Regions from separate parts of the Streptococcus taoyuanensis genome, predicted to be linked through region 1. Evidence: predicted binding sites of a transcription regulator. Region 1 holds the regulator's gene; the other holds the start of a gene.
The links. The regulator NrdR, encoded in region 1, represses ribonucleotide reductase genes. The targets are predictions, from matches to a motif close to ACACNATATATNGTGT.
Positions count from the first base shown of each region.

Region 1 (3,937 bases):
CGAACAGAAAAATGAGCATTCATTAAACGGATGGTTTCATTCATCGGCGATTGACTCCTTCCAAGTGGATTTCCTTAGCTAAAAATTTCACGCGCTCCATGACACGTTTGGCCTGCCAGGTTTCATCACCATTGCGCGATGTTGCAAAATGGCGTTCCAACTCTTCAAAATTAAAATTGGAAGTGAAGAAGGTCGGAAGATTTTCCTGCATCCGGTGCTGCAAAATCACTTGTAAAATTTCGTCTCGCACCCAGGCTGACATCTGTTCCGCACCAATATCATCGAGAATTAAAATTTCGGCTTTTTTCACCTGGTCTACGGTTTCTTTGACCAAGCCCGAACTGATGGCATTTTTAACATCGATAGCAAAACTTGGGAAATGTAGTAGAGTGGTAGAGGCCTGGCGTTTTTCGGATAAATCATGAGCCAGGGCTGCCATCATGTAGCTCTTTCCTACTCCAAAATCACCATAGAGGTAAATTCCCTTTTGATACTCGGGATAGTTGGCTACAAAATTAGCTAATTCCTCAAAGGCCACAAATCGTCCCTTATCATCGAGCTCTACCTTGGCTAGACTCGCTTCTTTCAAAGTTGAAGGGAGATTGATCAAGTTGAGACGTTGGTTGATCGCAACACGTTTTTGGGCTTCGATTAACTCTGGTGTCTCCTCATAAGTGACATCCGCATATCCTTCATTCATGGTGAGGATGGGCTTATAACCTTTGGCAATATAATCCGGATCTCCCAATAAGAAACGGTTGCGCTCACTGATGTATTGATTAAACTTTGAAATACTACGACGAATTTCTTGCTCAGACAAAGACTGGTCTTTGATAAAGGCAGCGACTTCTTGGTCTGCCAAGATCTGTGCGACCAAATCCTCATAGTTAAATTGACGCGCACGATTCATGTGAGACATGGTTTGACCTACACTTTCCATCTACTCACCTCCTTGATTCAGTTTTTCTAACAGGCGTTGTTTCTCTTTAGCGAGATCCACCTTTTCTTCTTGACTGGTTTGATTTTGATAATGTGGTTGACTCCACTTGGGAACATTGTTTTGCTTACCCTTGGCTGATGTAGGACTCGTCCCCTTGTTTCCTTGAACCTTAGCCTGTTTCTGGCGTTCTCGAACTTTTAAAATCGCCAGTTCCGCACTGTTGACTCCTTGATAAGAAAAATCATTTCCTACCTTCAAAGCATACTTTTCATTCAGATTAGCAGACTGGGTCTTGTTAAAGGTCAACAATAAGATAATATTGATCACCTCATCTAGTAAGCCTAGATCAGCTAACTTGGATAAAGTCTTGCGTTCGCTCTGCGTAATGGTCGCATTGCGTGCCTTCTTAATCTCCGCTAGAAATTGTAGGCTGGATTTTGCCTTAGCTTCTCTCAGAATGGTTTCTTCCTGACGGCTATAGGACATGCGGGGTTGCTCTTGGTTGGCCTGAGCCAACTTTTGCTTCATTCTCTTTGGAGAGACAATCCGGTCTACAGCCGTTTCTTTTGCTAGGAGATAGGTTTCATACCAGGTCCATTGTTGCTCTTCTGCGATGGCAAAGAGAGCTAGGGTTGCTTCTCCTTCATCCGCAAAACGAAGTCCATCACGCCCCATCATTCGCTTAAACATCTCCATATCAAACTGCTGTTTCTTACTTGGAAGAACGGTCGTCTCCCCAGCATCTATTCCAAAGACTTGCGAGAAGGAAACTTGCCGTCTAGTCCCTAAAGAGCGTACTGGGAGCAGATCTTCCACGGCCTTTTCCCCAATCTTTTTTTCAAGCAAGCGTTTGAAAACAGCATTCGAAAAAAATTCTCCTGCCTCAAGAGGAGCATGTAACTGAATGGTGATCCCAACTTCTTCCTCATAGAGATCGATCAACCCCATGGCAATTAACCGGTCAAAAGCCAGTAGCAACTGTGGAAATCCTATATTCAAATGATTGAGGATTTGAGCCAGTAAATATTGTTTTTCACCCTGATCATAAGAGGCCAGCAGATAACGATAAACCGTTACCGTTTCCACCTCCAAAATAGGCAGGTAATACTGCTCCAATGCAGCCCCTGCCGGTGGAAGAAGATTATTTTTTAAAAATGCGAAAGGCGTATTGGGCTTCATCTATTTTTCCTTTTTCTTCTTGGTTCCCTTCGTAATTTGTTTCAAGAGGGTTTCTAACTCACCGACATCCTTGAAACTCCGGTAAACACTAGCAAAACGGACATAGGTGATCTCATCTAGATCTGCTAACTCATCCATGACCAACGAACCTATATATTCACTGTTGATTTCATTATCACTTTGGCTGCGAACCTTTTGCTCGATCCGGTTTACAATTTCTTCGATTTCGTCACTAGAAACAGGCCGTTTTTGAGCTGAGCGGATAATACCATTAAAGATTTTATCACGAGAAAATTGCTCGCGTGTCCCATCCTTTTTGACAACCACTAGGGTCCGCTCTTCCACTCGTTCGTAGGTAGTAAAGCGATAATGGCATTCTTCGCATTCCCTGCGACGACGGATGGTGTTCCCATCTTCAGCTTGTCGACTATCCACCACACTAGACTTACTTCCACCACATTTTGGACAACGCATTTGCTACCTCCTTAAACTGTTTTAACACTTCATTTTACCATAAATTGAATCGTAAAGAAAGCAGAAGAACAGGAGAATCCCCTATGCTTGCTCCTCATTGATCCATAAAAAAGAGTCGAAGGACGATTGAATAAAATCGTTTTCCTTTCGACTCTCCATTTATATTAAAGTGATAATTCAGCTTCTAAGCCATAGTGATCACTGACATGGGGTTTGTTTTGATCATCAAAAATGACATGTAGACGCTGGATGTCCCATTCTGGACTTGCAAAGACGTAATCGATTCGCAATGGAACTTGATTATCCGTCCAGCCATCGATTCCAGGTCCTACAGTATAAGTCCCCTTTGTTTCTTTGGCTTCGATAAAACTATCTTGAAGTTTTAGCGAACTGGATAGAATCGTTTCATACCCTTCTTGACCAGCAGGATTATTGAAATCACCAGCTAGAATAAAAGGTTTGCCTACTTGGCTGAAGTAGTTCTCAATGCGTGGCCACTCAAATTGGAAACCTTTGTCCCACCAAGAAAGATGGACGCTGGCAACAGCAATCTCTTTGCCATCTACACTTGTATGGGCAACGGCTACTCGACGAGTATGGTAGTCCGTTGGATCATCCATATTGGATACCAAAATCTCATCTGCCTTCAAGGGTTGACGCGAAAGAACGGCCACACCCTCATTGAGGTGATCATAGCCAATATGGTTGTAGGCCCAAGTCCAATAATAGTGGAGTCCATGAGCAGCTAACTCTTCTACCAATACGCGAACAAAGTGATCCTTGTGAATCGCTACAGATGATGGCAAAGCTTGATAATACTCATCTGTTTCGACTGTTTCTGAGGCCATTTCTTGATTGACCTCTTGGAAACAGATCACATCATATTGCGCTTCTAAAATTTGTTCCTTGAGGGTTTCAAATTTTTGCTGAGCATTCTCTTCCATCCAACTATGGGAATTTAATGTTAAAAATTTCATCCCCTGATTTCTCCTTCTCTCCAAATCAAGAAACGGCAAGAGGCCGGGTGCACTGCCCCAACCTCATTTTCTTTGCCGATGTCTTTTATAATTCTACTGTTGCAACTGGTGCATTTGCTACCAATTTACCAGTATGTTCGACCTTAACGGATTTAATCGCATCTGCATTTGTGAAGACAACAATTGTTGAAGTTTCACGACCAGCTGCATGGATTGCATCAAGGTCTGCTTCTACCAAGAGGTCTCCAGCAGCCACTGTTTGACCTTCAGAAACTTTAACCTCAAATGGTTTTCCTTCAAGACTAACAGTATCTAGACCGATGTGAACCAAGACTTCCAAACCATTATCTGTTACCAAACCAAGGGC
Region 1 covers NZ_JARQVW010000003.1:66,718-70,654, reverse strand. Annotated here, with positions in the region: gene P5Y91_RS03785 (nitroreductase family protein) at 1-44, opposite strand, end outside; gene dnaI (primosomal protein DnaI) at 41-940, opposite strand; gene P5Y91_RS03775 (replication initiation and membrane attachment family protein) at 941-2,119, opposite strand; gene nrdR (transcriptional regulator NrdR) at 2,120-2,593, opposite strand; gene P5Y91_RS03765 (endonuclease/exonuclease/phosphatase family protein) at 2,758-3,570, opposite strand; gene P5Y91_RS03760 (PTS transporter subunit IIBC) at 3,656-3,937, opposite strand, start outside.

Region 2 (3,937 bases), on a different contig from region 1:
CTCAATAGACTCCGGTGATCCGTATTCGATCAATTGTTGGGCAAGGTAGCTATGAAGTCCCATGGCTCCAAGACCAAAGGTATGCGCCAGTTTATTTCCGTGGTCAATAGTTGGAACGGCTACGATATGAGAGCTATCTGTAACGAAGGTCAAAGCACGAACCATGGCACGAATCGAACGACCAAAATCAGGTGAAGTCATCATGTTAACTACGTTGGTTGAACCAAGGTTACAGGAGACGTCTGTTCCCATTTGAACAAATTCTTGGGCATCGTTGATCAAGCTTGGTTCTTGAACTTGAAGGATCTCTGAACACAAGTTACTCATGATGATTTTTCCATCAACAGGGTTTGCCCGGTTAGCAGTATCAATGTTGACTACATATGGATAGCCAGATTCTTGTTGCAATTTAGAAATTTCAGTTTCCAAATCACGTGCCTTAATTTTAGTCTTGCGGATATTTGGATTAGCAACCAACTCATCGTATTTTTCAGTGATGTCGATGTAGTTAAATGGTACTCCGTATTCACGTTCCACAGAGTATGGGCTGAAGAGGTACATTTCTTCATTCTTACGCGCCAACTCGTAGAACTTGTCTGGCACGACGACCCCAAGTGAGAGAGTCTTCACCCGAACTTTTTCATCAGCATTTTCTTTCTTAGTTGAAAGGAAGGCGATGATGTCTGGGTGGAAGACGTTGAGGTAAACCACCCCAGCCCCTTGGCGTTGTCCCAATTGGTTAGAGTAAGAGAAGCTATCTTCGAAGAGTTTCATAACTGGAACCACTCCAGAAGCGGCTCCTTCATACCCTTTGATTGGTGCTCCAGCTTCACGAAGGTTGCTGAGTGAAATCCCTACACCACCACCAATACGTGAAAGTTGAAGAGCTGAGTTGATAGAACGTCCGATAGAGTTCATATCATCTGTAACCTGGATCAAGAAACATGATACCAATTCACCACGACGTGCACGTCCAGCATTTAAGAAAGAAGGAGTAGCTGGTTGGTAGCGTTGGTGAATGATTTCATTTGCGATGTCTTTAGCAATTTCTTCATTTCCATCCGCAAAGTAGAGAGCATTGAAGAAGACGCGGTCTTCCATGCTTTCGAGATAGTACTCTCCATCATTTGTTTTCAGAGCATACTGGTTATAGAATTTATAGGCAGCCATGAAGGACTTGAATTGGAAGTTTTGATCTTTGATAAATTGGGCCAATTCTTCCAAAAATTCAGGACGGTATTTCTCGATAAAAGCTCTCTCAATGTAATTGTGCTCGAGAAGGTACTGAATCTTGTCTGTAATCGAGTCAAAGGTTTTAGTATTTGGTACAACATTTTCTTTAAAGAACGCATCCAAAGCTTCTTTATCTTTATGAAGCATGATTTGGCCGTTTACTGGACGGTTGATTTCATTGTTAAGACGAAAATACGTCACATCTTCAAGAGATTTTAATCCCATAATAATCCTTTTCTAGTTCAAAAAATGAAGAGGAGAAGTCCTCTCTTTCCAAGTAAAAAGTCTAGTGTTAGGTTGCTAACGCTAGACCCTATTTAAGCAAAATACTGTGTTAATTAAGAAAGTTTCTTCAACTTAGCTGGTTGAAAACCAGAAAATACTTCATCCGGTGTTTGAATAACTGGAGCAGCATTGAAACCAAGGTTCTTAACATGCTCTACAAATTCTGGCTGTTCATCTAAGTTAATTTCGCGGTATTCCACATGATTGCTATCGAGGAATCGCTTGGTCATTTTGCATTGAATACAATTATTTTTTGAATAAATGGTTACCATTTCTTTTCCGTTCTCCTATCGAAATATAAATCTGTAAACAGTATAAACAAAATCCAGCAACTTGTCAACAAAATAAAACTAAATATTGTGCAAAGAGATGAAATGGAGTTTTCAAAGCACAATATATTGTGGTGAGTGAAAAGTGTGAAAATCGAAGAAATGGGATAGGAATAGGCTTTAAAGCATCTTTAATTAGTTATAATTTTTTGGTGAATCAATATCCTGTGGTTAAAGAGCTTCTTTTCATTGAAAGCGGAGGAAAATGTTACTTATAATATAGTAGAAAATTGAAAAGATATTTCCTCTGTTCTTCAAGTGCTTCTTAAAATGTATCTAAATTGGGATTTTTCGCAGTCTTTTTCTGTAAGTCAGTGATAAAAATCTTGAAAAAAATTTCAAAAGATGATATAATACCAAATTGTAAGGGTTATCAAAAGGTAACTCAAAAACTATTTTTAAAAAGGAGAGTCAAACTATGGCTTCTAAAGATTTCCACATCGTGGCAGAAACAGGTATCCACGCACGTCCAGCAACTTTGTTGGTTCAAACTGCTAGCAAATTTGCTTCAGATATTACTCTTGAATACAAAGGTAAATCAGTTAACTTGAAATCAATCATGGGTGTTATGAGCCTTGGTGTTGGTCAAGGAGCAGACGTTGTAATCTCTGCAGAAGGTGCTGACGCTGATGATGCTATCGCAGCTATCTCAGAAACAATGACTAAAGAAGGATTGGCTTAAAATATGACAAAAATGCTAAAAGGAATTGCAGCATCTGACGGTGTTGCCGTTGCTAAGGCATATTTGCTCATTCAACCAGACTTATCATTTGAGACTGTTTCAGTCGAAGATACAAGTGCAGAAGAAGCTCGTTTGGATGCAGCTCTTGAAGCTTCACAAAACGAGCTTTCTCTTATCCGGGAGAATGCAGTAGCAAGCCTTGGTGAAGAAGCAGCGCAAGTTTTTGATGCGCATATGATGGTTCTTGCTGACCCTGAAATGATTGGTCAGATCAAAGAAACAATTCGTACGAAAAAAATCAATGCAGAAGCAGGCTTGAAAGAAGTCACTGACATGTTCATTGCGATCTTTGAAGGAATGGAAGACAATCCTTACATGCAAGAACGTGCGGCAGATATTCGTGACGTTACCAAACGTGTCCTTGCCAACTTGCTTGGTAAGAAATTGCCAAACCCTGCTTCTATCAATGAAGAAGCAATCGTGGTTGCGCATGACTTGACTCCATCTGATACAGCGCAGTTGAACAAAAAGTATGTAAAAGCTTTTGTTACGAATATCGGTGGACGTACCAGTCACTCAGCTATCATGGCTCGTACACTTGAAATCGCAGCTGTTCTTGGTACAAATAACATCACAGAACTTGTCAAAGATGGTGATGTTTTGGCTGTTTCAGGGATCACTGGTGAAGTGGTGATCAACCCTACTGAAGAACAAATTGCAGAGTTCAAAGCAGCTGGTGAAGCTTATGCTAAACAAAAAGCTGAATGGGCTCTCCTTAAAGATGCGAAAACAGTGACTTCTGATGGAAAACACTTCGAGTTGGCTGCCAACATCGGTACACCTAAAGACGTTGAAGGTGTAAACGATAATGGTGCAGAAGCTGTTGGTCTTTACCGTACAGAATTCTTGTACATGGATTCTCAAGACTTCCCAACGGAAGATGACCAATACGAAGCCTACAAAGCAGTTCTTGAAGGTATGAATGGTAAACCTGTGGTTGTTCGTACAATGGATATCGGTGGGGATAAAGAACTTCCTTACTTCGACCTTCCTAAAGAAATGAACCCATTCTTAGGTTTCCGTGCTTTGCGTATTTCTATCTCTGAAACTGGTAATCAAATGTTCCGTACCCAATTGCGTGCCTTGCTTCGTGCATCTGTTCACGGTAAATTGCGGATCATGTTCCCAATGGTTGCTTTGTTGACGGAGTTCCGTACTGCTAAAGGTATTCTTGAAGAAGAAAAAGCTAAATTGCTTGCTGAAGGTGTTGCTGTGGCAGATGATATCCAAGTAGGTATCATGATTGAAATCCCAGCTGCAGCAATGCTTGCGGACCAATTTGCTAAAGAAGTTGATTTCTTCTCAATCGGTACAAATGACTTGATCCAATACACAATGGCTGCTGACC
Region 2 covers NZ_JARQVW010000002.1:177,725-181,661, forward strand. Annotated here, with positions in the region: gene nrdE (class 1b ribonucleoside-diphosphate reductase subunit alpha) at 1-1,458, opposite strand, end outside; gene nrdH (glutaredoxin-like protein NrdH) at 1,572-1,790, opposite strand; gene P5Y91_RS02740 (phosphocarrier protein HPr) at 2,266-2,529, shown strand; gene ptsP (phosphoenolpyruvate--protein phosphotransferase) at 2,533-3,937, shown strand, end outside.
Region 2: the regulator NrdR is predicted to act here: its motif matches at 1,907-1,922, upstream of nrdH (glutaredoxin-like protein NrdH).